2 regions of the Arthrobacter senegalensis genome follow, and region 1 is predicted to be linked to the other one. Evidence: predicted binding sites of a transcription regulator. Region 1 holds the regulator's gene; the other holds the start of a gene.

Region 1 (15,153 bases):
GGCGGAGGCAGACATCGTGATCACGAACCATGCCATGCTGGCCATCAACGCCTTCGAGGGCGTCGCGGTACTCCCGGACTATGACGTGGTGGTCATCGACGAGGCCCATGAGCTGCAGGACCGCGTCACCAGCGCCGTCGCGGGGCAACTCTCCGCCGCCATGGTGCGTACCGCCGCCTCGACGGCACGCAAACACACGGGGATCAGCGTGGAGCCTTTGAACTCCGCCGCCGATGCGCTGGAGGACGTCCTGCAGTCGGTGCCCACCGGCCTGCTGGCGGCCGGCCTACGCGAGGAGCATGAGCTGGTTCTCGCGCAGGTACGGGAAGCGGCCCGCGCGGCGCTCTCCGACTCGAAGCCCGAGGGTGCGGGGGCAGCGGACGGCGGACGGCAGATGGCGCGCTCACGGCTCGCGGCCGTGCTGGAACTGGCCGAACGGCTGCTGTCCGCTCCGGACTCCCGGGAGGTCATCTGGGCGACCCGTCCCAGCACCTATGGCGAGGCCGGCGACTACGCCGCCAATGACGACCAGCCGGCAACGTTGAACATAGCGCCGCTCTCGGTGGCGTCCCGGCTGCGTGAGGGCTTGTTCGACGACCATACCGTTGTGCTGACATCGGCGACGTTGTCGGTCGGGGGGACCTTCGATGCCGTCGCCGGGTCGCTCGGACTGCTCGGAGCCGGCGCGCCCGCCTATTCCAGCGTGGACGTGGGCAGCCCCTTCGATTACCCCAGGCAGGGCGTGCTCTACGTGGCGTCGCATCTGCCGAAGCCGGGCCGGGGCACCAGCCCGGAACAGCTCGATGAACTCGAGGAGCTGCTGCTGGCCTCGCGCGGCGGCGCCCTGGGCCTGTTCTCCTCGCGGCGTGCGGCAGAAGAAGCCGCGGCCGAGTTGCGCGGGCGCACCGACCTGACCATCCTGTGCCAGGGCGAATCGTCGATGGGCGCGCTGGTCCGCCAATTCGCCGAAGAGCCCGACACCTGCCTGTTCGGCACCATGACGCTCTGGCAGGGCGTCGACGTTCCCGGTTCCGCGTGCCGGCTCGTGGTCATCGACCGGATTCCGTTCCCCCGGCCGGATGACCCGCTCACGACTGCCCGAACCCGGTCCGTGGCGCAGTCCGGGGGAAACGGTTTCATGACGGTCTCGGCGACCCATGCGGCCGTGCGGCTGGCCCAGGGAGCCGGCAGGCTGATCCGCGCGTCAAACGACCGTGGAGTGGTGGCCGTGTTGGACTCCCGGCTGGCGACGGCGCGCTACGGGAGTTTCCTCCGCAGCGCCCTGCCGCCCTTCTGGAGTACCAAGGACGGCGCCACGGCCCGCCAGGTCTTGGAAAGGCTGGCTACGGCCTCAGCCTGAACGGGTTGGGGGCACGCCCGTTCCGGAGCGAGCGGGGCCCTGCGCGGGGACCGCCCGTGCGGGCAGGGGATCCCGGGGTGGCTGCAGCGCGGACCGGGGAGACCGGGCGCGTCAGAGGGCCCGCATCACCGAGACAACCTTGCCCATGATGGTTGCGTGGTCGCCAAGAATCGGTTCGTACTGGGTATTCTGCGGCAACAGCCAGGTGTGGCCGTCGCGCTGCCGGAAGGTCTTGACCGTTGCTTCGTCGTCGAGCAGTGCCGCCACGATGTCGCCGTTCTCGGCCGTGTGCTGCTGGCGGACCACGACCCAGTCGCCGTCACAGATGGCCGCATCGATCATGGAATCGCCCGAGACCCTGAGCATGAACAACTCGCCGTGTCCCACCAGTTGCCGCGGCAGGGGCATGACGTCCTCGACCGCCTGGTCCGCCAGGATCGGCCCGCCCGCTGCGATCCTTCCCACCAGCGGCACCATCGCCGTGTCGGATGACGTGGTCAGCTCGGATACGGCGACGCCGCTGGAGCTGCGCAGCTGTTGCGGTTCATCAACTCCGACGATTTCCACACCCCCGTGCTCGAGTGTCAGCGGGGTCAGGATTTCCATGGCACGGGGACGCTTGGGGTCGCGCCTGATGTAGCCCATCTTCTCCAGTTGGGCCAACTGGTGCGTGACGCTGGACAGGCTTGCCAGACCGACCGTGTCACCGATCTCGCGCATGGACGGAGGGTATCCGTGGGACATGACGGAGCGCTGGATGGTTTCCAGGATCTTCTTCTGCCTCGGCGTCAGGCTGCGCCCCACTTTGACGGGCCGGCCGCGTCGCTTCGCTCCGGCAGTGGTGGTGGTCTCTTCCGACATGTCCGGCCCCGGTCTCCCCGTAGTGGTCCCTGCGCCGGCGCCGTAGCGGAACCGCACATGGACTGTTGTCTCAACTGTTTTGTCGGTGGCGGCTGATGCACTGCTCTTACTGCCGCCCGACGCTTACAACGCTAGGCGAGGCGGTAGCGAATTTCAAACATTTGTTCGACTGAGTCTCGACAATGTTCGATCACCAGTGCTAAAACTGTAGAAGACGTATTCGAAGATACGTTCGAATACCGTTGCAAGACGATCGAAACCAGCCGAAATAGATCGAATATCGGAAAGGTGGCACCATGTCCGCCCAGCTCGCACCGCAGCCCGCCGGCCTTCGTACCAGCACAGGCCTGCGGCTGACCCGCCGCGGCCGTTTGTTGCTGATCGGCCTGCCGCTGATGCTCGCCGCGGCCGCAGCCCTGACCCTGATCGGTTTCTTCACTGCTCCGGCAATGGCCGCCGCCGGGGGGCTGGGGCCGGGGCCGGCGGCGACCGTCACGGTCGGCAGCGGCCAGTCACTGTGGGACATAGCAGTGCAGTCCGCGCCGGACCGCAACCCCCACGATGTCATTTTCGAGATCGCGCAATTGAACGGCCTGCAGGGGGACATCGTCCACGCCGGGCAGCAGCTGCTGGTCCCGTCCGCGCGCTGAGGCAGCCGTAATATGAGCTGCTTCGGCCCGCCCGATTCCTGCCCCGGGCGGGCCGAAGCTTAAACTGGATCGGTGAGTGAGCAGTTAGAACGCCTGAACCGCCTGCCGTTGCGGGAAAATCTCCGGGGCCTGGAGCCCTATGGTGCGCCCCAGCTGGAGGTTCCCGTCCTCCTGAACGTCAACGAAAACACCCATGGCCTGCCCGATGCTGTCCGTCAGGCCATCGTCTCGGCCGTCAGCGAGGCTGCCGCGGGTCTGAACCGGTATCCGGATCGCGAGTTCACGAAGCTGAGGACGGCGCTGGCCCGCTACTTGGGGCACGGCCTCACCGCAGAGAACATTTGGGCCGCCAACGGATCGAACGAGGTCCTGCAGCAAATCCTCCAGGCCTTCGGCGGCCCCGGCCGCACCCTGCTGAGCTTCCCGCCCACCTATTCCATGTACCCGCTGCTGGCCAGCGGGACGGACACGGATTATGTGGCCGTTCCGCGGGGGGCAGACTTCACGCTGTCCCCGGACGCTGCCGCCGCCGCTGTGGCCGGCTCCGCGGCAAACGTGGTCGTTCTTTGCTCCCCGAACAACCCGACGGGCACCGCCCTGGGCCTTGAGGTCGTGGAGGCGGCGTATGAAGCGGGGGAAGCCTCCAAGGCCATCGTGATCGTGGACGAGGCCTACGCCGAGTTCGCCCACGCCGGAACGCCGAGCGCGCTGACACTGTTGCCGGGGCGGGAGCGGCTCATCGTTTCCCGCACCATGAGCAAGGCCTTCGCGCTGGCAGGCGCCAGGGTCGGGTACCTCGCCGCCGCACCGCAGATTACCGATGCGCTGCGACTGGTCCGCCTGCCCTACCACCTCTCCGCCGTTACGCAGGCAACGGCCCTGGCCGCGTTGGACCATGCCGATGCGCTGCTGGCCAACGTCGAAGACATCAAGGCGCAACGGGACCGCATTGTCGACGGGCTGGCCGAGCTGGGACTCGACCCGGCGCCGTCCGACTCAAACTTCGTGTTTTTCGGCGGGCTGGAGGACCCCCGCTCGGTGTGGCAGGGACTGCTGGAAGCCGGCGTGCTGATCCGCGACGTCGGGATCCCGGGCCATCTGCGGGTAACCGCCGGCACTGAGGCCGAGACCACAGCCTTCCTCAACGGCATCAAGGCCCTCGTGGCGAGCCCCGTCTCCTAAACTAGTAAGAGCGAACCGGCTCGTGCCGGTCGACCAATTCGTCAAAGGACTCCCATGACCGTGGAAACCACCACCGGACGTACCGCACGCCTCGAACGCATCACCAGCGAGTCGTCCGTGCTGGTTGAACTGGACCTCGACGGCACCGGCCGTTCCGAGATCAGCACCACCGTGCCGTTCTACGACCACATGCTCACCGCCCTGGCGAAGCACTCGCTCGTCGACCTGACCGTGAAGGCCAGCGGGGACACGCACATCGACGCGCACCACACCGTCGAAGATGTCGCCATCACCATCGGCGACGCCCTGAAGGAAGCGCTGGGCAACAAAGCCGGGATCCGCCGTTTCGGCGAAGCCACGGTGCCCCTGGACGAGGCGCTGGCCCACGCCGTCGTGGACATCTCCGGCCGGCCCTACCTGGTGCACACGGGAGAACCGGCAGGCCAGGAGTACCACTTGATCGGCGGACACTTCACCGGATCGCTGACCCGCCACGTGTTCGAATCGATCACACTGCACGCCCAGATCTGCCTGCACATGCGCGTGCTGGGCGGCAGGGACCCCCACCACATCGTCGAGGCCCAGTTCAAGGCCTTCGCCCGGGCACTCCGCGCCGCCGTCGAAGCCGATCCACGTGTCGAGGGCATTCCCTCGACGAAGGGAGCCCTGTGACGGCTGCGCCCAAGGTCACCGTACTGGACTACGGTTCCGGGAACGTCCGCTCGGCAGTCCGCGCGCTGGAGCACGTGGGTGCCGACGTCACGCTGAGCCATGCCTCCGACGACGTCCTCGACGCAGACGGCCTGCTGGTTCCCGGCGTCGGCGCCTTCGCCACGGTCATGCAGGGGCTCAAGTCCGTGGACGCGCTTCGCTGGATCGGGCGCCGGGTGGCCGGCGGCCGGCCCGTGCTGGGAATCTGCGTTGGCCTGCAGGTCATGTTCGAAGAAGGCGTGGAACATGGCGTCCGCACGCAGGGCGTCGGGGAATGGCCGGGAACCGTGGAAGCGCTGCCGGCGGAGGTCGTGCCCCACATGGGGTGGAACACCGTGGACGCCGCAGAGGGCAGCCGGCTGTTTGCCGGGATAGAAGACGAGCGCTTCTACTTTGTGCACTCCTACGGTGTGCAGCACTGGAACTTCGACGTCACCCAACCCGCGATGACGCCGCCGCTGGTGACCTGGTCCACGCACGGCGCCCCGTTCATAGCGGCCGTTGAAAACGGTCCGCTGAGTGCTACCCAGTTCCATCCGGAAAAGTCCGGAGACGCCGGCGCGGAGCTGCTGCGCAACTGGTTGAAGACGCTGAGGTAGCCATGGGCAGCATCCTCCTGATGGGCCTGGCCGGGCTGCTGGCCGGCGGCGCCATCTCGTTCCGGCAGCAGCGGCTGCCCAAGTGGTTGGTGATCGTCTTCTGGATCCTGGCCGGCCTGTCGCTGCTGGCTGCCTACTTGCTCACCCTCGGACCGGCCGAGTAACCACACCCATCCCGCGCCCGCTGACGGCGCGCAGAAAGCGGAAGAACCATGACGAACCAAACCTCCATCCTTGAACTTTTGCCCGCGGTCGACGTTGCCGACGGCCAGGCCGTCCGGCTGGTCCAAGGCGAAGCCGGCAGCGAGACCGGCTACGGGGATCCGCTGGAGGCTGCGCTGGCGTGGCAGAACGACGGGGCGGAATGGGTGCACTTGGTGGACCTCGATGCGGCGTTCGGCCGGGGCAACAATACGGAAGTGCTGCGCCGCGTCGCCGACGAGCTGAAAATCAAGGTGGAGCTGTCCGGCGGCATCCGCGACGACGCGTCATTGGAGCGCGCGCTTGAATTCGGGGCCGCGCGTGTCAACCTGGGCACCGCCGCGCTGGAAAACCCGGAATGGACAGCACGCGCCATTGCCCGGCACGGTGACGCCATCGCCGTCGGCCTCGATGTCCGCGGCACCACGCTCGCGGCCCGCGGCTGGACGCAGGATGGCGGCGACCTCTGGGAGGTGCTGGCCCGCCTCGAAGACGCCGGCTGCTCGAGGTACGTGGTCACCGATGTGACCAAGGACGGGACGCTGCGCGGACCCAACGTGGATCTGCTCCGGCAGATGTGCGAGCGGACCGACAAGCCGGTGGTTGCCTCGGGCGGAATCTCCAGCCTGGATGACCTGCGGACGCTGCGCGGCCTGGTTCCGGCCGGAGTCGAGGGAGCGATTGTGGGCAAGGCACTGTACGCGGGCAAGTTCACGCTGCCCGAAGCCCTCGATGTTGCGGGACGGCGCTGAGGGACCAGCATGGGCAAGAAGCAACTGCCCGCCCATATCGCCGCCGCGCTGGCGGGAGCCGGCGGGGCGGGGGACTCGGCCGGCCAAAGCTGGGCCGGACGGGACCTGAGCGGTGAAGGAAACCCGCTCCACCAGTTCGACCACGATGACGGCAGCGCGGATCCCGGCTACGAGGCGGCGCTGCAATGGCTTGCCGCCGGGACCGGCGGCGAAGCGGAAGTAGTGGCTGCCCTGGCGAACGCCCGCGTTTTCGTGCCCATCGTGGCGACGCTGGGAGAAGAGGCCGAGGGCAGCCACGGCCTGACAGCGGATAAACAGGCCGACATGGCCGTGGTGACGTTGCAGGCGCCGGATGGGCGCCGGGCGCTGCCGGTGTTCAGTAACACGGCCGCCCTGGAAGCCTGGCATCCCCAGGCCCGGCCGGTCGCCGTGGAGGCGCCGCGGGCGGCCTTGGCGGCCGTGTCCGAAGACGCCGAACTGATGGTTATGGATCCGGGCGCCGCCCTGACGTTCGTTGTCCGGCGGCCGGCAGTGTGGGCGTTGGCCAAACAGCACGAGTGGGTGCCCTCCTACCGCGATCCGGCGCTCTTGGAGTGGGTGGCCGAGGCCACGGGCGGCGAGGAGGCGGTTATGGCCTCGTTCGTGGAGCCCGGGACCGGGATCGCGGTCCGGGCGGCAGATGGAGCCGTCGTGGCCGGCGGCGGCCACGGCCCGGAGCTGCGCCTGGTCCTGCAGGTGCGGGACGGGCTGGGGCGCGAGGAGTTGGGCGCCCTGGCGGGACGGATCCAACAGCGGCTCCAGTCCCGGCAAGAGTTTGCCGAGCGGGTTGATTCGCTGGAGCTGAAGTTCACCCGCTGAACCCCGCCGGCGAACGCCGCAACCAGAAGCGCAAAGACAAAGGACGACGCCGGTGCGTGGCACCGGCGTCGTCCTTGTTCAGTTCTGGGAGCCCGGGCCGGTCAGTTGACCGGACCCGTGAACTTCTCGCCCGGGCCCTTGCCCGGATCGTCCTGGATGACCGATGCTTCGCGGAAGGCGAGCTGCAGGGACCGGAGGCCATCGCGCAACGGGCCGGCATGCTGGCTGCCGATTTCCGGCGCGGCAGCGGTGACGAACCCCGCCAAGGCGGTGATCAGCTTGCGGGCTTCGTCCAGGTCCTTGAGCTCTTCGGCGTCGTCTCCGGCGGCCAGGCCGCACTTAACCGCGGCGGCGCTCATCAGATGGACTGCCGCGGTGGTGATGACTTCCACGGCCGGTACTTCGGCGATGTCGCGCATCTGGCCCAGGACTTCCTGTTCCTGGCTGGAGGCAGGACCGGCGTCGGGCGCGAAGCTGTGGCGGTGGCCGTCGGTCTGCGGATTGTTATCTGAGCTGCTCATACTGGTAAGCTTGTCACAGACCAATTGGATCCCGTTACTTATGTGCCTCACAGCACGTGCGGAGCAGGATCCGATCTGCAAGCGGAGTCCTCTCCCACCCGTCGGTATGGCTAGCCAGAGCTGCCGGGTCCAGGTCGGCAGGCTGTAGCCGGAAACCCTCGCGTGAGGTGCCCGGGCCAGCCGGTGGAACCCTAGCTTGTTTCCGCCTGCCGCCACTTCGAGGCCTTCGATTGCGTTTGCAATGGGGGGCCTTCTTTCATTGCAAGCGGCAGCCGATATTAGTGACAGGAGCCACACATTAGCGAGCCAAGAATCAATGATCGTATCCGCGTTCCCGAGGTGCGGTTAGTCGGACCGAACGGCGAACAGGTTGGGATCGTCCGTATTGAGGATGCCCTGCGCCTGGCCACGGAATCGGATCTTGACCTGGTTGAGGTCGCACCGCAGGCAAAGCCTCCGGTGTGCAAGCTTATGGATTTTGGCAAGTACAAGTACGAGGCTGCGGTCAAGGCCCGTGAGGCGCGCAAGAACCAGACGAACACTGTGCTCAAGGAGATCCGGTTCCGCCTGAAGATCGACAAGCACGACTACGAGACCAAGCGCGGCCACGCGCTGCGGTTCCTCGCAGCCGGCGACAAGGTCAAGGCCATGATCCAGTTCCGCGGCCGCGAACAGCAGCGCCCCGAAATGGGCATCCGCCTTCTGCAGAAGTTCGCCGAGGACGTCGCCGAGGTCGGCGTGATCGAATCGACTCCCCGCATTGACGGCCGCAACATGGTCATGGTGATCGGCCCGACCAAGAACAAGGCCGAAGCCAAGGCGGAAGCCCGCAGGGCCGCGCAGAAGGCCGACGCGAAGGCAACGAACGAGGCCAAGAAGCAGAAGGTGGACACCTCCGCCGACCAGGACCCGCTGACGCAGAGCCTGGGCGACCTTATGCCGGAAGGCCTTGCCGCAATGGCAAACCAGCCGGAGGAAACCGCCGAAGCACCTGCGCCGGCCGATGCCTCGCCTGCGGTTGAGGTTGAGGTTGTGCCCGAGGCCGAGCCCGCGGAGCAGCCGGAAGCCGAGGCTGCGGCCGCGGCCGAGCCCGAGGTTGAGGTCGAGGCCACGCCTGCGGTCGAGCCGGAAGCCGAGGCCAAGCCTGCCGCCCAGGCCAAGCCGGCCGCCCAAGCGAAGCCAGCCGCCCAGGTGAAGCCAGCGGCTCAGGTGAAGCCTGCCGCGCAGGCTAAGCCGGCGGCCGAGGCCAAGCCATCGGTTCCGGCGAAGCCCGCGGCGCCCGCCACGGAGGCCAAGCCCGCAGCACCCAAGCCCGCCGCCCGGCCCAAGCCGGCAGCGCGGCCCGCAGCACCCAAACCTGCTGGCCGGTCCGGTTCCAAGAACTAAGACCGTACAGAGAGCATCCGGCAACCGCCGGGCACCGTTCAGTGTCCGGCGCCGGTAGACAAGTAAACCGCCGGTGCCCGTTTTGCGGCACCGCACGAGCCGACGGTCGGCAGCGACCCGAGGAGACGTAAGGAGAACGGCAGCCATGCCGAAGCAGAAGACCCACAGCGGCGCCAAGAAGCGCTTCAAGCTCACCGGCAGCGGCAAGCTCAAGCGCCAGCAGGCCAACCGCCGCCACTACCTGGAGCACAAGCCTTCCACGCTGACCCGACGCCTTGCCAGTGACAAGATCGTTGCTCCGGCCGACGTGCGCAACATCAAGAAGATGCTCGGCATCTGATTTTCCCCCCTCTGGTCCGCGCGGCGACGCCGCAAGGGCCATCCAGCTAGTTTTGCCCCCGGCCGCCGATCGCGGCGGCCGAGCACCGGGCACCAATCATCAAAAGGAGTACGCACGTGGCACGTGTGAAGCGGGCGGTCAACGCCCACAAGAAGCGCCGGGTCATCCTGGACCGGGCTGCCGGATACCGCGGACAGCGGTCCCGCCTGTACCGCAAGGCCAAGGAACAGCTGCTGCACTCGTTCGTGTACAGCTACGGCGACCGCCGCAAGCGCAAGGGTGATTTCCGCCGCCTGTGGATCCAGCGCATCAACGCTGCCTCCCGCGCCAACGGCCTGACCTACAACCGCCTCATCCAGGGCCTGAAGGCCGCCGAGGTCCAGGTCGACCGCCGCATGCTGGCCGAGCTGGCCGTGTCCGACGCCGGCGCCTTCGCCGCTCTGGTGCAGGTAGCCAAGGACGCCCTGCCGGCCGACACTTCGGCTCCGGCAGAGCGCCAGACCGCCGCCGCCAAGCCTGTCGCCGCCGCCAAGACCGCTCCGGCCGCCGCCAAGACCGCTCCGGCCGCCGCCAAGGCTGCCGCGCCCGCCGCTGAAGGCGGAGAAGTTGCCGGCGCCGTGAAGGCTGTTGACGGCGAGGACGCTCCCGCCGGCTACACCATCAAGGGCAACCAGTCCAAGAAGTACCACGTCCCGGGCTCTACCTGGTACGAGAACACCACTCCCGTGTACTGGTTCGAGTCCGTGGAGGCCGCCAAGGCTGCCGGTTTCGAGCCCGCCGGCGGCGAGGCCCGCCAGAAGGTTGCCGAATAAGCACCGGATGCATAAACGCTTATGTGGCGACGTTATAGTCGCTGTATGAGCACTACCGGGCGCCCGCAAGCCATCATGTCCAACCCCCGAGCCGATCGGGTCAGGGATGTGGCAAAGCTTGCCGGGCGCTCGGTGCGTTTAAAGCGCCGCCAATTCCTGGCCGAAGGCCCGCAGGCTGTCCGCGAGGCCCTGTCCGCCCACCGGGCGCATCGAGGCGCCGGAAACAGCGGCATCGTGGCCGAGGTCTTCGCCACCGAAGCCTGCCTGGACCGGTCGCCTGAACTGGCGGACCTCGCCGACGGCGTGCCGCTGCGGCTGGCCACCGATGCGGTGCTGGCGGCAATGGCAGACACGGTCAACCCGCAGGGGATCGTGGCCGTCTGCCACTACCTGGACCGGCCGCTGAACGAGGTCCTGCAAAGCAAACCCCGGCTGCTGGCGGTCATGGTCCGGGTGCAGGACCCGGGCAACGCCGGCACCATCCTGCGGGCGGCCGATTCCGCCGGCGCCGATGCCGTGATCCTGACCAACTCCAGCGTGGACATCTACAATCCCAAGGCCGTCCGTTCCACGGCCGGATCACTCTTCCACCTTCCGGTGGTGAACGGTCACGATTTCGGTGACGTGGCGGCGGCCGTGCGCGCCGCCGGCGCAACCATGCTGGCAGCTGACGGCTACGGCACCATCGATCTGGACGATTTGCAGGACCGCAGCGCCCTGGCCCGGCTGGGAGAAACTCCCGCGGCCGGGGACGAGGGCGTGGCCGGCAGCCTGCCGGATCTCGCGGCGCCTACCGCCTGGCTCTTTGGGAACGAAGCCCAAGGGTTGTCGTCGGAAGAACTGGCCGCCGCGGACCATCGGGTCGCCGTGCCGGTTTACGGCCAGGCCGAAAGCTTGAACGTCGGCACGGCGGCCACCGTCTGCCTGTACGCCTCCGCGAGGTCCCAGCGTCGACGCGGGCCTGCAGGGTAGCTGTTGGCCGGCCGGCCCGCCGCAAGATGCGCCTCAGGCGAGGCTGCGCCGTTTCTCGAGCGCCCCGCTGAGAGCGGCGATGACCAGCCCCAAGGATGCCAGCCCGGCGCCGACCAGCGCCGGCGCGGCATATCCCCAGCCCCAGGAGATCACGAGGCCGCCCAGGAAAGCGCCGAGGGCATTGGCCATGTTCAACGCCGAATGGTTCAGCGAGGCGGCCAGGGTCTGGGCGTTGGGGGAGGCGTCCATCAGGCGTGTCTGCAGGGCCGGGATCAGGCTCGATCCTGCGGCCCCCAGGAGGAACACGAGGGGAATCGCCAGGGCGGCAATGGATGAGGCCGCCCAAAAGAACACCAGAATCACGATGATCGCCGCCATCACCTGGTAGATGGTCCCCATCACCGAGCGGTCCGCCAACTTGCCGCCGATGAAGGTGCCGACGACCATGCCCAGGCCGTAGAGGCCGACAATCAGCGGCAGGGCGGCCGGGGCCAGGCCTGTCACTTCGGTCATGGTCGGGCTGATGTAGGAATACACCGCGAAAAATCCGCCGAAGCCGACCACGCCGATCAACAGCGCCAACCAGACCTGGATCCGTTTCAGGGCGCCGAGTTCCCGACGGATGCCGGCCTCCGCGTGCGCGGGGGTGAAGGGAACCAGGCGCTGGAGCATCAGTATCGTCACCGCGCCGACGATGCCCACGGCCACGAACATCAGCCGCCAGCCGTACTGTTGGCCCAGCCAGGTGACCAACGGGACGCCGACGACGTTGGCCACCGAGAGCCCGAGCATGACCATGGCGACCGCCTGCGCGCGGCGGGTCGGCGAGACCAGCGAGGCGGCCAGGACGGCGGCCACGCCGAAATAGGCGCCGTGCGGAAGGCCGGAAATGAACCGGGTGGCCAGCATCGTGGCGTAGTCGGGCGCGAACACCGACGAGAGGTTCCCGAGCGTGAACAGGACCATCAGCCCCAGGACCATGTACTTGTGCGGAAGCTTGGCTCCGAGGGCTGCGAGCAGCGGCGCGCCGACCACCACGCCCAGGGCATAGGCGGAAATCAGGTGCCCGCTCTCCGGGATGGAGACGTCCAGGCCGGCCGCCACATTCTGCAGCAGGCCCATGATGGCAAATTCCGTCGTGCCGATGCCGAAGCCGCCCATGGCCAAGGCGACGATGGCCCACGCCGTCCGGCGGTTTTCGGTCTGCCTCCGTGCGGTGACGAGTGTCGGGGAATTCATGATCGGCTTTCGGTCGGACGGACAACTGGGCGCCGGCGCAAGCCTGCATGCCGGGGCCTGGGCACGGGCGGCAGTTGCGGGCACCGGCTGCCACTGTACGGCAACGCGACGGCACGGCATCCCATTCCGGACCCGTGTGGCCTGTGGTCTGCGGCATAGTCCGGGGCCGTGGGAACCGGGCCGGACCCGCCCCGTAGACTGAACCGCGTGCAAACGAGCCTGAAACAGATTGTCGGCGCAGCCATCCTCGACGCCCGCGACGCCCCGAACAGATTACTGGCCGCCCGGCGCACCGCGCCGGAGGCGCTGGCCGGCCTGTGGGAGTTTCCCGGCGGCAAGGTGGAGCCGGGGGAGAGCTGCGAAGACGCCCTGCGCCGCGAAATCCGCGAGGAACTGGGGGTCGGAATAGAGCTGGGAGTCGAAGTCTCCGGTCCGCTCCCGCAGGGCTGGCCGCTGAATGAGGCGGCGGCCATGCGCGTATGGTGTGCCTACATTACCGACGGGCTGCCGAAGCCGCTGCAAGACCACGACGAATTGCGCTGGGTCCGGCTGGAGGCGGCAGAAGCCGCGGCCCTGCCGTGGATTCCCGCCGATTTTCCGATCCTCGAAGCCGTGCTGACCGCTGCAGGCCGCACCGCCGCCCGTCCCGCGTAACGGCTCCCGCCGGAACCCGTCGTCCTGCCGGGGCCGAAGCGTTGCCCGGACACTTAGAACAACGTCGCCTGTCCCGCTGCGGCCGGCGTGCCCGACGGCGCTGCCGGACTTTCCGCCGGTGGCCGCACGGGCACGTCGCGCAGCCGGGCAGCGTTTTCCAATCCGTGCCGGCGCTTGGCTTCCCGGACCCGGTCCGCCAGCCAGACCCGATAGTCCTTGGCGGCATACGTGCCGCCGTCGTAGAGGCGGCGGTACTTGCCCACAAGTTGCGGGTATTCCTTGGCCAGCCATTGCAGATACCATTCCCTGGCGCCGGGACGAAGGTGCAGCGCGCCCGCCGTCATGCTGGTGGCCCCGGCTGCCGCAACGGCCGCGCACAGCCCGTCGAGCGCGTCCTCCGAGTCCGTCAGCCAGGGCAGGATCGGCATGGCCATCACCGAACACGGCAGGCCGGCGTCGCTGAGCTTGGCGATCAGCTCGAGCCGGGCACGCGGCGTGGGTGTTCCCGGCTCCACACGGCGCGCCAGTCCGGCGTCGGTCATGGCGAGCGAAATCCCCATGCCGACCTCGACGTCCCCGGCCGCCGCACGCAGCAGCGGCAGGTCACGGGCCAGCAAGGTGCCCTTGGTCAGGATCGAAAACGGGGTTCCTGACCCGGCCAGGGCCTTGATGATCTCCGGCATCAGCTTGTAGCGGCCCTCGGCCCGCTGGTAAGGATCGGTGTTGGTGCCCATGGCCACGTGTTCGCGCTTCCACGACGGTTTGGCAAGCTCGCGGCGGAGGACCTCGCCCACGTTCACCTTGACCACCAACTGGCTGTCAAAATCCAGCCCGGTGTCCAAATCGAGGTAGCTGTGCGTCTTGCGGGCGAAGCAATACACGCACGCGTGGCTGCAGCCACGGTAGGGGTTGATGGTCCATTCGAACGGCATCCGCGAGCCGGCGCCCACGCGGTTCAGCGCCGACTTGGCCATGACCTCATGGAATGTGATGCCGGCGAAACCGGGGGTCTGGACGCTCCGGACGAGTCCGGACAACGGGAGCAGTGCGCCTGGTTCCGCTTGCTGGGAGGACCACCTCATGCTTTAAGTAGAACACATCTTCGAACCAGGCGACAGGGGCAGGAGGGGTCTTCCGCAGGAAATTCAGCCGGCCGTCCGTACGGGCCGCGAGCCGCGCCGCCCAGGCCTCCGCCGCACCGGCCGCTCCTTGTAGCCGCCCGACTGCAGCCCGGCCAGCCGCTCGAAGATGTTCCGGGACGCCGGGTCGCCGGTCCGCCACCACGACCAGGCGGCAGCGAAGCCGTACAGCGGCAGGAACGGCAGGCCCAGGCACCAGGCATATTGGCTGCTGTGGCGGGATTCGTGGCCCAGCAGCACCGGATTGCCGGCCAGCCCGGCCGCAGCGTCGCGGAACAGCACCACGTTGCCCACGGTAAAGGCAGCGGCCTTCGGCAGCCCGGGCCGAAAGCCGTGGGCCAGGATCAGGCCATGGGGTCCGGGATGAAGGCTGCAGCGTACCGCGGCGGCGAGGGTCAGCCCCAACAGGGTGGAGCCGTTGAGCAGGTTCCAGGCGGCACGCAGCTTCTCGGACGGCGTCATGGGCCCATCGTAAGCGTTTCGGGTCGGTGCCGGCCCGTGAACTAGACTGGACTGGTTGCCCGTACGCGGGCGGAAACCCTTTAACCTATTCCGAGGTCCCCACAGCACATGTCTGACGTGACACCCCCAGCCCAGGAGCCACCCGTGCCGAGCCCCCTCGACGAAGCCGCGGTAGCCGCCGCCGTCGAGCAGGCGGTGATGGCTTTCAAGGCTGCCTCCGACCTGGACGGGCTCAAGACTGCCCGGCTCGCCCACGCCGGCGAGAAGTCCCCGCTTAGCCTGGCCAACCGCGAAATCGGCAAGCTGGCCAAGGCGGACAAGGCGGCTGCCGGCAAGATCGTGGGTCCGGCCCGCGGGCGCATCAACCAGGCGCTGGCCGCCCGCACCGCCGAACTGGAGGCCGAACGGGAGGCGCAGATCCTCGTCGAGGAGGCAGTGGACGTTACCGCGGCTC
Region 2 (15,153 bases), on a different contig from region 1:
CGCGGACGGCGCGCAGGCCCTCGAGGTCTTCCGCAGCAGCAAGCCGGACCTGGTGCTGCTCGACCTGATGCTCCCGGGGCTGGACGGCATCGAGGTCTGCCGCCAGATCCGTGGCGAATCGGATGTTCCCATTGTCATGCTGACGGCCAAGTCGGACACCTCCGACGTGGTCCGGGGCCTGGAATCCGGTGCCGACGACTACGTGCCCAAGCCGTTCAAGCCGGCAGAACTCGTAGCCCGGGTGCGCGCGCGCCTGCGCCCGGGCGACCAGCGGGCGCCCGAGACCCTGCGGATCGCCGACGTGGTGATCGATGTTGCCGGGCACGTGGTTCACCGCGGGGACGAGAAGATCTCGCTCACCCCGCTGGAATTCGACCTGCTGGTGGCCCTGGCCCGGAAACCCTGGCAGGTCTTCACCCGCGAATTGCTGCTGGAGCAGGTCTGGGGCTACCGCCACGCCGCAGACACCCGCCTGGTCAACGTTCACGTCCAGCGGTTGCGCTCCAAGATCGAACGCGATCCGGAGGCCCCCGAAGTGGTGCTCACGGTGCGCGGCGTCGGTTACAAGGCCGGCCAAGGGTAAGTGGAGCCGGTTCTCAGCCGGTGGACAGCCAAGCTGAAGGCGGCAGCTGAGGCCGCTTGGCATGCCACGCTGCGGGCCCGCGAGTTCCTGAACCGGAAATGGCGGCGGTCGCTGCAGTTCCGCACGGTGACCGCCGCCGTCCTGCTCACCGCCTTCGCCTTCATGGGCGTGGGCGCGTTCCTCTCCAGCCAGATCGCCTCCGGGCTCTACCAGGAGCGGGTAAACCAGGCGGAGGCCGAGTCCCGGCGCGGGCTGTCCCAGGTCAAGACAATCTTCGAGAGTTCCTCTGCCAGCGACCGGGCGACCGTCTCCAGCATGGTGGCGGACACGCTGAAACTGCTGGAAGGCACCGGCGCCGAAGCGCCGCGCTACTACCTGCTGACGCCGCTGCCGGGCGGCCAGAACCTCTACGTGTTCAGCCAGTCGAACACCTCCATCACCGCCAACATCATTCCGGAGGGGCTGGCCCGTGAGGTGGCCACCGGCACCGGGCAGTACCGACAGGCGCTCGCGCTGCCCGTGGGCGACAGTGATGTCCCGGCGATCGGATTCGGCACCAAGGTGTCGTTGCCGCCGGGCAATTCGTATGCGCTGTACCTGATCTACGACCTCTCCTCGGTCCAGCAGACCCTGGACTTCATTCACCGGGTGCTCTGGATCGGCGGCGGGCTGCTCCTGATCCTGGTCGGCGGCATCGTCTGGCTGCTGACCCGCGCCGTCGTGCACCCGGTCAGCCAGGCAGCGATCGCCTCGGAGAAGCTGGCGGCAGGACAACTGCAGGAGCGGCTGGAAGTCCGGGGCGAGGACGAACTCGCCCGGCTGGGGGCCTCCTTCAACCACATGGCCAACAGCCTGCAGGAGCAGATCACGCAGCTGGCGGCGCTGTCCGAAATGCAGCAGCGGTTCGTGTCCGATGTGTCGCACGAACTGCGGACGCCGCTGACCACGGTCCGCATGGCCGCGGAGGTGCTGTACGAATCGCGCGGGGACTTCGATCCCATCAACGCCCGCTCCACGGAACTGCTGTACAACCAGGTGGAGCGTTTCCAGGCGCTGCTCGCCGACCTCTTGGAGATCTCCCGTTTCGACGCCGGTGCTGCCGCCCTGGACGCGGAGCCGACCGATCTGGTGGAGATCGCCCGCACCGCACTCGACGCCGCCCAGCCGCTTGCGGAGAACAGCGGGTCGGAGCTGCGGCTGATTGCCCACGAGCCGCGCTGCATCGCGGACATGGACCGCCGCAGGATCGAACGCATCCTGCGCAACCTGATTGTCAACGCGCTGGAACACGGCGAAGGCAAACCGGTGGAGGTCACGGTCGGGGCAACCGAGGACGCCGTGGCCGTCTCGGTGCGGGACTACGGCATCGGGATGACGCCCATGGAAGCCTCCAGGGTGTTCGACCGCTTCTGGCGTGCCGACCCGGCCCGGGCTCGGACCACCGGCGGCAGCGGTCTGGGGCTGTCGATTTCCACCGAGGATGCCCGCCTCCACGGCGGCTGGCTGCAGGCGTGGGGCGAGCCGGGCAACGGTGCCTGCTTCCGGCTCACGCTGCCGCGGCACAGCGGCGGCACGCTCACCCATTCGCCGCTGCCGCTGCCACCGGCCGGCGCCTCCGCGTGGCACGGCCAGCTGGTGGCCGAGAATGTGCTCCTCGAACAGCAGGAGGAAAACGGTGTTCCGGATCCCAGCTGAGCCTGCCCGCCCCTCCCGGCTGCGCGCCGTCGTCGTCATGCTCTGTGCCATGCTGGCGCTGGTCTCCTGTTCCTCCATCCCGATGTCGGGGCCGGTGGGCACGGTCCAGGCCGATTCGGGCGAAACCGGGGGGACCGGCTACACCTTCAACCCGCCGGGGCCGTCGCCGGGGGACTCCCCGCAGCAGATCGTCGCCGGCTTCATCCAGGCGGGCACGGCCACGCAGGACGATTACCGGATTGCGCGCGAATTCCTCGCCCCGGACCTCGCCGGCGAATGGCAGCCGGTGCAGCGGACGCTGGTGTACCGGAACGTCGTGCGGATTGTCGGATCGCCGTCCGAAACCGAATTCGTGCTCCAGGTGGAGGTCGATGCCACGATCAACGAGTCGGGCGTCCGCACCCAGGCCGAGGAAGGGGCCACCGAATCGCTGCCGGTGGAACTGGCGCAGGTGGACGGCGAATGGCGGATCTCCAGCGTTCCGGACGGGACCATGGTCTCCACGGTGGACTTCCGCACCTTGTTCTCCCCGTTCAACCTGTACTACTACGACCCGACGTACACGTATGCGGTGCCGGACGTGCGCTGGTTCGCCAACCGGCAGGGCATCTCGGCGGCCATCGTGGCTGCCATGCTGGAGGGGCCCGCGCCATACCTGGCCGGCGCCGTGATCAGTGCCTTCCCGGAAGGCTCGCAGCTGGTTCGGCGGGCCGTACCGATCGAATCGGGGGCTGCCAGCGTGGACCTGTCGGCCGAAGTCCTCACGGGCACCACGTTCCTGCGCCGGCAGCAGATGCAACAGCAGCTGGAACTGACGCTGGGAGAGCTCAATACCGTCTCCACCGTCCAGATGACCGTGGACCAGCGGGAAGTGGACCTGGGCAATTCCCCCGATCCCCAGTTCCAAGCCGCGGTGACGGACCCCGCGGTCGGCAACGTGCAGATCGGGGTTTTGGACGAGGAACTGGTGTTTTACGAAGGATCGCGGCCGGTCAAGCCGGAGGACCTGCCGTCCGTCAGCCGGCTGCGCCCGCGCGAACCGGCGATGTCGCTGGACCAGGAACGCTTTGCCTTCCTGACCGCCGAGCGCAACCGGATGTTCGTGATCGGCGAGGACCGCCGCGCGGTGGAGGCGGCAACCGGAAGCAACCTCACCGGACCCAGCGTCGATCCCTTCGGCTGGGCCTGGGCGGCGGCCGGCGACGGCAGCGGGAAAGTCTCCGCGGTTTCCGTCGAGGCGCCGGACGAATCGGTGGCGGTCAGCGCCCAATGGCTGACGGAGCGGACCGTGACCGAGCTGCAGATTTCACGTGAAGGTTCCAGGGCGCTCATCACCACCCGTGAAGGCGAGAGCACCTCGGTCTACGTTGCCGGCGTCGTCCGCGACCAGGACGGCCGGCCCCGGGGCATCACCACCCCCAAGCGGCTGAACCCCTCGGTGCCGGTGGACTCGGGCGTCTGGGCGGACGAGGATACCGTCGTCGTCATGCAGGCCTCGCCCGACCAAGCGGTGACTGCGGAGGTGCTGAACCTGGACGGCAGCACCCTGCGGACCGCGCCCCTGCAGGGGATGGTGGAGATCAGCGCCGGCAACGGCGACCAGGACGTGTACGCCCAGACCAACGAGATGCTCTACATCCGCGTCGGCAACAGCTGGGCTCCGCAGCGAAATTCCCCGCTGGTCATCGATCCGTCCTTCCCCGGATAGCCCCGCCTCCACAGCGGCCGCAGCACCGGAACACTCCACAGCCGGCGCCCGGGCCGCCCCGGGCGGGCGGGGGCGTGGCCAGGCTGAAGGGATGGCGGGGACACGGTGATGAAGGTGACGGCGGACGTGGGCATCCGGCTGGACAGGCTGTATTTCAGCCGGGCCGCGCAGGCGCTGCGGATCTGGTCCGGCCAGTTCGGCCGGCTGCTGCTGCCGACCGACTGCGTGGCCTGCGGTGCGACGGATTACGTCCTGTGCGCTGCCTGCAGGCGGCGCCTGCGGCGCTCGACGGTGCGACCGATCGCCGTGGAGCAGGACGCCGGCTCCTTGCCGCTGGACGAGGCAGGCCGGCCGCTGCCGGTGACCGCCGGGGGACCCTACCGGCGTGAACTGTCCCAAGCCGTGCTGGCCTTCAAGAACCACGGCCGGACCGAGTTGGCGCCGGTGCTGGCCGTCGTGCTGGCCGGAGCCCTGGACGCGGCCGCTGCACGTGCGGGCCGGCCCGCCGCGGCGGTGCTGGTCCCGGTTCCCTCGCGCGGCAGCTCCCGCCGGCGCCGCGGCTACGATCCGCTTCAACTGCTGCTGTCCCGCCTGGCCCGGCAAGGCCTGCTGCCGGCCGGCCTGCAGTTGCTGCCCGCCGTCCGCCAGGTGGACCCGGCGCGGCGCCTGCAGCGGCCGGGTTCCCCGGGCGGGCAGAAGTCGCTGGGCCGGTCGGCGCGGCAACGGAACGTTGCCGGCAGCATGGCCGTGCCGCCGGGGTACGCACCCCTGATCGCCGGGAGGTGCTGCCTCCTGGTGGACGACGTGCTCACCACCGGTGCCACGATGGGTGAGCTGGCCCGGGCCCTGCGTGCCGCCGGCGGACATCCCCTGGGCGGAGCGGTGCTGGCAGCCGCCTCGGCCCCGGCCGGGCCCGCCGGCCGGGATGCGGGCCGGGAAGCCGCGAGCGGGCCCTCGTGAGCGCCGCGGAATGACGCGGGGTGTAACGATTATGCAGTGCCGGCTGCACCGGCCCTCGGAGTGCCCTCGGACATCGTCGGCAAATGTTGTAGATATTCGTGGGTAAAGGGTGAATAAAAGGTGTCCGTGATCTAACGTGAAGTATGGGCTCCCGCGAGGGAGGCAACCCGTCTTCAGCGGCTGAAAGGAGTTTCTCTTTTCGGTCGCTGTTGTGTCATCTAGGCAATTATGGAGGGCACCATGGAATTCAACATCAACGGCCGCAACCTGTCCGTTTCGGATCGGTTCCGCGAGTACGCTGAGGAGAAGATCTCCAAGATCGAGCAGTTGGGCGACAAGGTCCAGCGGCTTGATGCCAAAGTCACCAAAGAGGCCAATGCCCGCAATGCCGAAAGCTCGATGACCGTCGAGCTCACCGTGCTCGGACGGGGCAGCGTGGTCCGCGCCGAGGCCAAGGCCGCGGACAAGTTTGCAGCTTTCGACATTGCCTATAACAAGCTTTTGGAGCGCCTGCGCCGCGCTCGGGACCGCCGCAAGGTCCACCACGGCCGTCACACCCCGACCGCCGTCCATCAGGCCACCGCCACGCTGGAACCGGCCAGCTCGGACATGCCGCTGCACGAAGCAGCGCTGGCTGCGGCAACTGCCCAGGACCAGGCCGAGGACCGGACCGGCTACGACATCGACAACGATGTTCCCGCCGGAGACTCACCGGTGCTGATCCGCCGCAAGGTCTTCCCGGCCGCGTCCATGACTCTCGACGATGCCGTGGACAACATGGAACTGGTGGGACACGACTTCTACCTGTTCATCGACAAGGCGACGAACGCACCCAGCGTCGTCTACCGCCGTCGTGGCTGGACGTACGGCGTGATCACCCTCGACGCCGATTGCAGCGCCGAAGAAGCCAAGGCGCGCGAAGAGGTGCTGGCCTACCGCGCGTCGGCGGGCGCCAAGGCCTGACAGCGCCGCGGCTGCCTAGTATGAAGGCATGACAGCCCGCATCACTCCGGCCCAGGCCCGCCGCATTGCGCTGGCGGCGCAGGGCTTGGTTCAGGAACGGCCCACCGGCCTTGTCACGGCAAGGCAGGTGGGCCGGACCTTTGACCGGCTGCGGCTGCTGCAGATTGACTCCGTGAACGTGCTGGTGCGCTCGCATTACCTGCCGTTCTTCTCCAGGCTCGGCGGCTACGACGTTGACATCCTCCACCGGTTTGCGGGAAAAGCGCCGCGCCGCATGATGGAGTACTGGGCGCACGAAGCCAGCTATATCAAGCCGCAGGACTTCGCCGACCTCCGCCAGTGGCAGCGGCGCCGGTGGGTTGGCGCCGCCGGCATGGACCCGGTCCTCGTCCAGGACCTGACCGCCAAGATCCTGGACACGCTTTCCTCCTCGCGCGGCCTGACCGCCCGGGCGGTCGCCGACCGGATCGGCCATGACGCGCACCAGCCGAAGACCGACTGGGGCTGGAACTGGAACGCGGTCAAGCGGGTGCTGGAGGACCTCTTCGAACAGGGGCTGGTCAGCGCCGCCGCGCGGACTCCCCAGTTCGAACGGCTCTACACCCTGACCGAGCGGGTGCTGCCAGCCCCGCACGACGCACAGTACCGGCCCGATCCTGAACAGGCGATGCTGAGGCTGATCGAGGCCGCCGCGCTGGCTCACGGCATCGGGACCGTCAAGTGCTTCGCCGACTACTTCCGGGTGCCGGTGCGGGCGGCCGCCGACGCGGTGCGGACCCTGGAGGCGGCCGGAAAGCTGGAAGCGGTGCAGGTGGATGGCTGGAGGGGCGACGTGTACCTGCACGCCGAGGCGGCCCGGCCGCGCCGCGCCACCGGCAGGGCACTCCTGAGCCCCTTCGATTCCTTGGTGTTCGAACGCCAGCGGGTGGAGCGGCTGTTCGGCTTTCGCTACCGGATCGAAATCTACACGCCGGCGCCGAAGCGGACCTACGGCTACTACGTCCTGCCGTTCCTGCTGGGGGACCGGCTGTGTGCCCGCGTGGACTTGAAAGCGGACCGGGCCTCGGGCAGGCTCGTGGTCCGGGCTGCGCACGCCGAAGACGACGCCCCGCCCGGAACCGCCGCGGAGCTGGCAGCCGAGCTGGCCGGCATGGCCGAGTGGCTGGCGCTGGACGCCGTCGTGGTTCAGGAGAGCGGCGGTTTGGCCCCGGCCCTGGCCCGTGAGAGCGCGAAACGGCCGCCGGGAACCAAAACGCTGCGGGACTCGTCTCTCACGTAGACTGAACGAGCCAGATTTCTGCGCAACTGACTGGGAGCTATGTAGTGCCAACGATTCTCGAGCGTGTGCTTCGTACCGGCGACAAGAAGACGCTGAAGAGGCTGCGCGGCTACGCCGATGCGATCAACGTCCTGGAAGAGGACTTCAAGTCCCTCACGGATGCCGAGTTGCGCGGGGAAACCGACACGTTGAAGCAGCGCTACCAGGACGGCGAGCTGCTCGACGACCTGCTCCCGGAGGCATTCGCGGCCGTCCGCGAAGCCGCCAGCCGCACGCTCGGCCTGCGCCACTTCGACGTCCAGCTGATGGGCGGCGCAGCCCTGCACATGGGCAACATCGCGGAGATGAAGACCGGCGAAGGCAAGACGCTGGTGGCCACCGCGCCCGCCTACCTGAACGCGCTCACCGGCAAGGGCGTCCACGTGGTGACGGTCAACGACTACCTGGCCGAATACCAGTCCGACCTGATGGGCCGTGTTTACCGCTTCCTGGGCCTGACCAGCGGCTGCATCCTGTCGAACCAGAACCCGGCGACGCGCCGCGAACAGTACGCGGCGGACATCACCTACGGCACGAACAACGAGTTTGGCTTCGACTACCTGCGCGACAACATGGCCTGGAGCCGTGACGAACTGGTCCAGCGCGGACACCACTTCGCGATCGTGGACGAAGTCGACTCGATCCTGATCGACGAGGCCCGCACCCCGCTGATCATTTCCGGCCAGGCCTCCGGCGACGTGAACCGTTGGTACACCGAATTTGCGCGCGTCGTGATGCGGCTGAAGGACACCGAAGACTACGAAGTCGACGAGAAGAAGCGTACCGTCGGCGTGCTGGAATCCGGCATCGAAAAGGTCGAGGACTACCTCGGCATCGACAACCTGTATGAATCGGCGAATACGCCGCTGATCGGGTTCCTGAACAACGCCATCAAGGCCAAGGAGTTGTTCAAGCGGGACAAGGACTACGTGGTGCTCAAGGGCGAGGTGCTCATCGTCGATGAGCACACCGGCCGCATCCTGGCCGGCCGGCGCTACAACGAAGGCATGCACCAGGCGATCGAGGCCAAAGAGGGCGTCGAGATCAAGGCCGAGAACCAGACGCTGGCCACGGTGACCCTGCAGAACTACTTCCGCCTCTACGGCAAGCTCTCGGGCATGACCGGCACCGCCGAAACCGAAGCGGCCGAGTTCATGAGCACCTACAAGCTCGGCGTGGTTCCGATCCCGACGAACAAGCCGATGGCCCGCATCGACCAGTCGGACCTGATCTACAAGAACGAAGTCGCCAAGTTCGACGCCGTCGTGAAGGACATCGCCGAGCGCCACGAAAAGGGCCAGCCGGTCCTGGTGGGCACCACCAGCGTGGAGAAGAGCGAGTACCTGTCCAAGCAGTTGGCGAAACAGGGCATCCGGCACGAAGTGCTCAACGCCAAGAACCACGCCCGGGAAGCGGCCATCGTCGCGCAGGCCGGCCGCAAGGGGGCCGTCACGGTGGCCACCAACATGGCCGGCCGCGGTACGGACATCATGCTCGGCGGCAACGCCGAGTTCAACGCGGTGGCCGAATTGGAACGCCGCGGCCTGGACCCCGCCGCGAACCCGGAAGACTACGAGGCCGCCTGGCCCGCAGCCCTGGCAGCGGCGCAGAAAGCGGTGCAGGCCGAGCACGACGAGGTCAAGGAGCTCGGCGGGCTCTACGTGCTGGGCACCGAACGGCATGAATCACGGCGCATCGACAACCAGCTCCGCGGCCGCTCCGGTCGACAGGGCGACCCGGGCGAATCCCGCTTCTACCTCTCCCTGACCGATGACCTGATGCGGCTGTTCAACTCGGGCGCGGCCGAACGCATCATGAACTCCTCCCGCATGCCCGACGACGTGGCGTTGGAGTCCAAGATGGTTTCCAAGGCCATCCAGAACGCCCAGGCACAGGTCGAAGGCCGGAACGCCGAGCAGCGCAAGAACGTGCTGAAGTACGACGACGTGCTCAACCGGCAGCGCGAGGCAATCTACAACGACCGGCGGCGCATCCTGGAAGGCGACGACCTGCACGAGAAGGTCGCGTTCTTCCTTGAGGACGTGGTGACGGCGATGGTCAACGAAGCCACCGCTGAGGGCCATGGCGACGACTGGGACTACGAGCAGCTGTGGACCAACCTCAAGCAGCTCTACCCGATCGAACTGACGATCGACGAGGTGCTGGAGGAAGCCGGCGGGCGCTCGCGGGTCACGGCGGATTTCCTGCGCGCGGAAATTGTCTCCGATGCCAAGGTCGCCTACGCCCAGCGTGAGCAGACGCTCGGCTCCGAGACCATGCGCGAACTGGAGCGGCGCGTGGTGCTCTCGGTGATCGGCAGGAAGTGGCAGGAGCACCTCTACGAGATGGATTACCTCAAGGAGGGCATCGGACTGCGGGCCATGGCCCAACGCGATCCGCTGGTCGAATACCAGCGCGAGGGATTCGTGATGTTCCAGGCCATGATGGAGTCCATCCGTGAAGAGAGCATCGGCTATCTCTTCAACCTCGAGGTCCAGGTTCAGCAGCCGGCCGAGGCGACGGTTCCCGGGGTCGCCGACGCCCGGGCGGCGGCGGCGCCGCAGATCACCGCGGCCGGGCTGGAAGCTCCGCAGCGGCCGGCGGCCCTGCAGTTCACGGCGCCCAGTGCATCCGGGGAAGCCGAGACACGGGTCGAACGCCAGGCCCCGGCCAAGGCGGCAGCGCCCGCCAGGGACAAGCGCCCCGCCAAGAGCGGCAAGCGCCGGAAGTAGTTTGGGGGTTCAGCCGATCTCCAGGGCCGTGACCTTCCACAGTCCGCGGATCCACTCCAGCCGCAGCGCCACCGCGCGTATCCGGCGGGTCTCGGCCACCACCAACGACGCTTCATAGGCGCTGTCGGCGGCACGGCACACCCGGGCGGAGCGGACCACCGGGCTGCGGTGCAGCCGCAGCGGTGCCCGGCCATCGGAACGCAGCTGCGCCTGGTGGGCCCTGGCGATGTCTGCCCGGTGCACCAGCTTTTCGTAGCTGGCGGGGTCCAGCCAGCGGGCCAGCTGTTGGACCGGCCGTATGCCGGAGACGGCCTCCAGGCAGGCCTGCGCCACGGACCGGGCCATCGCCGTGACGTGGAGCAGTTCGGCCTCCGCCTCGGGGTCCCCGCCCACCGGCAGCGGAACGGGACGGGGCACTGCGGCGGGTCCGGCCGTCCCGCGGGTGTCATCCGGTCGCCTGGGCTGCAACCGGATGACGGGCGCAAAGTAGCCGTCCGGCCCGGCCGGTTTGACCCGCCGTACCGTCAGGGGCCGGGGCGCCCCGCTCGCCGGTGCCAGCGTGTCCAGGCGCGCGCTCGCCGCGGCTTCTTTCTCCGGCGTCTGCACAGCCGGGAGGTGTCGCACGTTGTCCATGTCCTGCCCTTCCTTCCACTGGTACTGCCTTGGCTTCCAGCCGCGCCACACAGCACGGCTCCCGTGTGCGTCTCTCGGCCGCTTCCGGAAAGCTTCACTATCCGGGCGGAGGCACGACGAGCGTTTGCCCGGGTTTGATCAGGGAGGGGTCGTGACCGATGAGGGTTTGGTTGGCGGCATACCACTCCGGCCAGCGCTCGGCGATTTCCACGTCGGTCGCCAGCGGACCGAGCTCGGCGGCCGCGAGCTGCCAGAGGGAATCGCCGGCGGTGACGGTAACCAGCCGGGGTGCGTCGGAGGCTTCCCGGGTTGGCGGCTTGGCGACGGCGCCCGGGGCCGCGGCCGGGGGAGCGGGCTTCCAGGAGGGGTCCACCGGAGGGTTTTCCGGACCGGCCAGGCCGTCCGGCTGCCATCGGGGATCCACCACGGCGGCGCTGGACGCACCGGTCCCGGCCGCGGCTTCGGCCGGACGCGTTGCGGCCGCCCCATGGGCGCCCGCGACCACCACCAGATTGAGGCCGACGACGGCGCCCGCCAAGCGCCGCAGGAACGCGGGACTCCACGCGGCCGACCGGGCCGCCAGGCGGCTGTGGCCGGTCCTGGCCAGCACCGCGCAGGCCGCCGCTGCCGCCATGCCCAGGAGCAACCAACAGAGCACGGCCGCGCCGGCTCCGATCGACAGGAGCGCCAGCAGGTCCTGATAGTTCTGCGAAGGCCACGCGGCGCCGGTGGCCAGCTCCCTCCCGGCGAGCACCAGCACGGCGGCGCAAGCCGTCACCAGCCCTGTGGTTGCCAGATCGGCGGTGGTTCTGAGCATGGGAAGCGCCTCCGGAGAGAAACGTGTTACTGCCGTTTGATGTAGTTTGGTTATGTTTAGTGCTGTTTGTTTTCCAATAGTGGCAGCTTCAAACACTTGTTGTAAAGCAGTCGGTTTTCCGTTGACGGTATGTGGTGCAGGTTCCTAGGCTGGCGCCATGCGTTGGGACGCCCTGTTTGCCGATTTGGAGACCCAGCTACACGCCGCAGACCGGCTGGAGCTGGAAGCGGAGGTAAACGAGCGCGCCCGGATCGAGCTGGCCGCGGTGGGTCTGGCCGACCGGCTTCGGGGGCAGCTGGGCAGCAGGTTGCGCGTCCGTGCAGGCGCAGACCTCAGGTTCGAGGGGACGCTGGCCCATGTCGGATCAACCTGGTTGGTGCTTACCGAGGGAGTGCGGAGCGTGCTCCTGCCGTTGGCCGCTGTCCAACTGCTCGAAGGAATGGGCCGGCATGCGGTTGCCGACTCGACCGGGGCGCGTCGGCTCGGGCTCGGATCCGCCCTGCGTGCCCTTGGCCGCGACCGCTCACCGGTCGCGGTCTACCTGTCGGGCGGCCCCGGCATCCCGGCGGCCGAGGGGGTGGTCGACAGGGTCGGGGCGGACTCCTTCGACCTCGCGGCGGTGCCGTCGGGCGAGGACAGGCGCGCGGCAAATGTCCGGTCGGTCTACACAGTGCCCTTCGCGGCCATTGCGGCCCTCGTGTCGCGCAGCCCGGACTGAATGCTCATTCCGTGGTGGACTTGGCCTCTTCGATCAGCCGCCGCGTCTGGGCGTACTTGTCCTGGATGTACTGGTCGAGCATGACCTGCTCGACGCGCCATTGGCCCCGGCCGCCGATCTGGATGGCGGGAAGTTCGCCGCTGCGAACCAGGGCGTACGTCTGCGACGAGGAGATCTGCAACTCCTCCGCCACATCGGACAGGGTGAGGAACCGCGGCATGAGCTGATCCTTCGAAGCGGGGACGGTTTCATCCATTATGGCATCGTTTGACGTCGTTTGGTCCAACTGGCCCCGTTGGTTCTGAAAAGTTTTCCCCAGATCCGGCCCGGGGGACCGCGGCGGTTCCCTTTCCCCTGGGCCACGGCCAGAATGGTGCCACCCGCGGCCTCGGGGCCGACTCTCGGAGCGCAGCCTGGCTGTCTCCTGGGCGCGGGAATAAGGGGGGAGGAAGATCCGTGAGCGCTGCCATCGCAGAAAAAACCGTCGCACAGCGGTTGAAACGCCCGTCGTGGAAAGATCCCCGGTTGCTGGTGGGGCTGCTGCTCATGGCGGCTTCGGTGGCCGGAGTCGCAGCGCTGGTCAACAGCGCGGATAAGACCACCGGTGTCCTGGCGGCCAGGACGGACATCGCGGTGGGACAACCGATCTCCGCCGCCGACGTGGTCGTCGTCGACGTTCGGCTGGGCGAGGCGGGCAGCCTTTATCTGCCGGCAGCAACGGGGTTGCCGGCAGATGCCGTCGCCACCGCGCTGGTCCGGGGCGGTGAACTGCTGCCGGCTTCCGTGCTGGGTGCCGGCGACGACTTGGACCGGAAACCGATCGGCCTGAGTATCGAGAGCCCGTTGCCCGAGGAGGCCGGTCCCGGTTCCCGGGTCGATGTATGGGTGTCGCTGCCCGACGGACGCAACGGTTTCAAGGAGCCGGAGAGGCTGCTCGAGGCGGCCGAGGTGTCGCAGTTGACGCGCGCCACCACCGCTTTCGGCTCGTCCGGGGCGGAACGGCTGCACGTCCTGGTGGGGGATGACACCATGCCGGCGCTGCTGCATGCCCTCGCCAACGGGGCACGCATCAACGTGGTACTCAACCCGGCCGGTACTCCATGAGTCTGCCGGTCGTCACGCTGGGAACGGCGGCCGCCGACTTCGTGACCGGCCTGGAACGGCTCCATGGGCCTGTCACCGTGGTCCGGCGCTGCACCGACCTCGCGGAGTTGCTGGCGGCGGCGCAGTCCGGGCTGGCCCGGGCGGCCATCGTGGCGGGCCGGACGAGGGAGCTCGACGGCAGCGTGCTGGAGCGGCTGCACGGCGCCGAGGTGTCGGTGGTGGCGTTGACCGACGACGGCGGGGAACGCCTCCGGCTCGAAGCGCTCGGCATCCGCACGGGTGCCGCAACCGTTGAGCCCGTGGCCCTGGCAGCACTGGTGGCCGAGTCCGTCGCGCAGCTGCGCTCGCTGACGGCGGCCAAAGCGGCAGCAGGAGCCGCCGTCCCGGGACGGGCGGGGCTGGCCGACCCCGCCCGGTCCCTGCGGCCGCACGCCGCTGCAGTTGAACCGCCGGTACCTGCAGGGGCCAAGGGTGAACTCGTCGCGGTGTGGGGTCCGGCCGGGGCGCCGGGACGCACCACCGTGGCGGTCAACCTCGCCGCCGAATACGCCGCCGCCGGCCGGCGGACCCTGCTGATGGATGCGGATACCTACGGGGCCAGCGTCGCCGCGTTCCTTGGCCTGCTCGATGAATCTGCCGCACTTGCCCACGCCTGCCGGCTGGCGGACCAGGGCGTGCTGGACAGCCCGGCCCTGGAACGGGTCTGCCTGAAGGTAGCCGTGGCCGGAACCTCGATGCTGGTGCTGACCGGGATTACGAGGGTGGACCGGTGGACCGAGCTGAGGCCGTCGGCGCTCGGGGCGGTGCTGGACGTGGCGCGGGCGGTGGCGGAGACCGTCGTCGTGGATTGCGGTTTCTCGCTGGAACACGACGAGGAGCTGAGCTTTGACTCGATGGCGCCGCGGCGCAATGGTGCCACATTGCGGGTGCTGGAGGCGGCGGACCGGGTGCTGGCCGTGGGCAGCGCGGATTCGGTGGGGCTGCCGCGGCTGGTCCGCGCGCTGGACGAACTGGCGCATGCCGTCCCCTCCGCCTCGGCCGAAGTGGTGCTCAACAAGGTTCGGGCGGCGGCGGTGGGAGCCCGGCCGGAAGCACAGTTGCGGGAGGCCTGGGAACGGTTCGTGCCGGCCGCCGGCGTCCCCGCCCTGCTGCCGTCCGATACCGCCGCAGCCGATGCCGCCCTGCTGGGCGGCTCGGTCCTGTTGGAATCCGCGCCGGGCTCTGCGCTGCGGCACGCCATCGCCGGGCTGGCCGGAAGCCGGCCGGCGCCGCCCAGGCGGGGAATCCGCCGTCGTGCCCGCTCAAAGTGAAGTTTTGAACGCGCCGCGTTAGGCTTGCCGAAGGACCGCAACGGCGCGGTTGGGACACACCTATCGGAGGCGTTTTACATGTCGACTGGATCCAGCATGGCGGATCTGTCCAGCTCAGCTACCGGCGATGAGGAATTCATCGCTAAATACTATGAGCACCTGGCCGCGGAGGATGCCGCGAGCTACAGTCCGGATGTGCTCCGCGCCCGCGCGCTGGCGCACCGGGAGCTGGCGGTTCACCGGCCGCCGGCGCAGCCCGTGATCGCCATCCGGGACGAACCCGAGGCCAGCGTCGTCATGATCGTCACCGATGACATGCCGTTCCTGGTCGATTCGGTGACCGCGGAGCTGCTGCGCCACGGCATTGCCATCCGGATGATCACGCACCCCACCTTTGTAGCCACCCGGGCCCGGGACAGCCACGACCTCACCGGCGTGGAACAGGTGCCGGCCGCCGCCGGAGTCTCCAGCGGCGACACGGCGGCACTGCCGCAGCTGGGATCCTTTGAGACCGGCGGCGACCAGGTCCTGCGGATCGAATCCTGGATGGCCGTGGAGACCGGGCGGATCGAGCCGGACAAGGCCGCCGAGCTGATGTCCGGCCTCAAGAGC

What was found. The regulator LexA, encoded in region 1, represses DNA repair genes until DNA is damaged. The targets are predictions, from matches to a motif close to TCGAACANNTGTTCGA.
Region 2: AC5RVG_RS01870 (LysM peptidoglycan-binding domain-containing protein) is a predicted target of LexA. The motif match lies at 11,498-11,513, and genes of this name have one in related genera.

Annotation. Positions count from the first base shown of each region.
Region 1 is NZ_JBNHGZ010000004.1:19,258-34,410, reverse strand. It holds gene AC5RVG_RS13080 (ATP-dependent DNA helicase) at 1-1,360, shown strand, start outside; gene lexA (transcriptional repressor LexA) at 1,472-2,221, opposite strand; gene AC5RVG_RS13070 (LysM peptidoglycan-binding domain-containing protein) at 2,518-2,871, shown strand; gene AC5RVG_RS13065 (histidinol-phosphate transaminase) at 2,944-4,053, shown strand; gene hisB (imidazoleglycerol-phosphate dehydratase HisB) at 4,108-4,725, shown strand; gene hisH (imidazole glycerol phosphate synthase subunit HisH) at 4,722-5,363, shown strand; gene AC5RVG_RS13050 (hypothetical protein) at 5,366-5,527, shown strand; gene priA (bifunctional 1-(5-phosphoribosyl)-5-((5-phosphoribosylamino)methylideneamino)imidazole-4-carboxamide isomerase/phosphoribosylanthranilate isomerase PriA) at 5,576-6,316, shown strand; gene AC5RVG_RS13040 (SseB family protein) at 6,326-7,174, shown strand; gene AC5RVG_RS13035 (DUF1844 domain-containing protein) at 7,276-7,695, opposite strand; gene infC (translation initiation factor IF-3) at 8,035-9,081, shown strand; gene rpmI (50S ribosomal protein L35) at 9,227-9,421, shown strand; gene rplT (50S ribosomal protein L20, sunset domain variant) at 9,538-10,233, shown strand; gene AC5RVG_RS13015 (TrmH family RNA methyltransferase) at 10,279-11,205, shown strand; gene AC5RVG_RS13010 (MFS transporter) at 11,239-12,444, opposite strand; gene AC5RVG_RS13005 ((deoxy)nucleoside triphosphate pyrophosphohydrolase) at 12,652-13,098, shown strand; gene AC5RVG_RS13000 (Rv2578c family radical SAM protein) at 13,152-14,180, opposite strand; gene AC5RVG_RS12995 (hypothetical protein) at 14,244-14,699, opposite strand; gene pheS (phenylalanine--tRNA ligase subunit alpha) at 14,808-15,153, shown strand, end outside.
Region 2 is NZ_JBNHGZ010000001.1:406,496-421,648, reverse strand. It holds gene mtrA (MtrAB system response regulator MtrA) at 1-583, shown strand, start outside; gene mtrB (MtrAB system histidine kinase MtrB) at 584-2,278, shown strand; gene AC5RVG_RS01900 (LpqB family beta-propeller domain-containing protein) at 2,259-3,986, shown strand; gene AC5RVG_RS01895 (ComF family protein) at 4,095-4,946, shown strand; gene hpf (ribosome hibernation-promoting factor, HPF/YfiA family) at 5,187-5,909, shown strand; gene AC5RVG_RS01885 (winged helix-turn-helix domain-containing protein) at 5,938-7,188, shown strand; gene secA (preprotein translocase subunit SecA) at 7,233-9,959, shown strand; gene AC5RVG_RS01875 (Rv3235 family protein) at 9,969-10,592, opposite strand; gene AC5RVG_RS01870 (LysM peptidoglycan-binding domain-containing protein) at 10,690-11,409, opposite strand; gene AC5RVG_RS01865 (hypothetical protein) at 11,567-12,127, shown strand; gene AC5RVG_RS01860 (helix-turn-helix domain-containing protein) at 12,132-12,347, opposite strand; gene AC5RVG_RS01855 (hypothetical protein) at 12,584-13,231, shown strand; gene AC5RVG_RS01850 (CpaE/TadZ family protein) at 13,228-14,541, shown strand; gene AC5RVG_RS01845 (NAD-glutamate dehydrogenase) at 14,620-15,153, shown strand, end outside.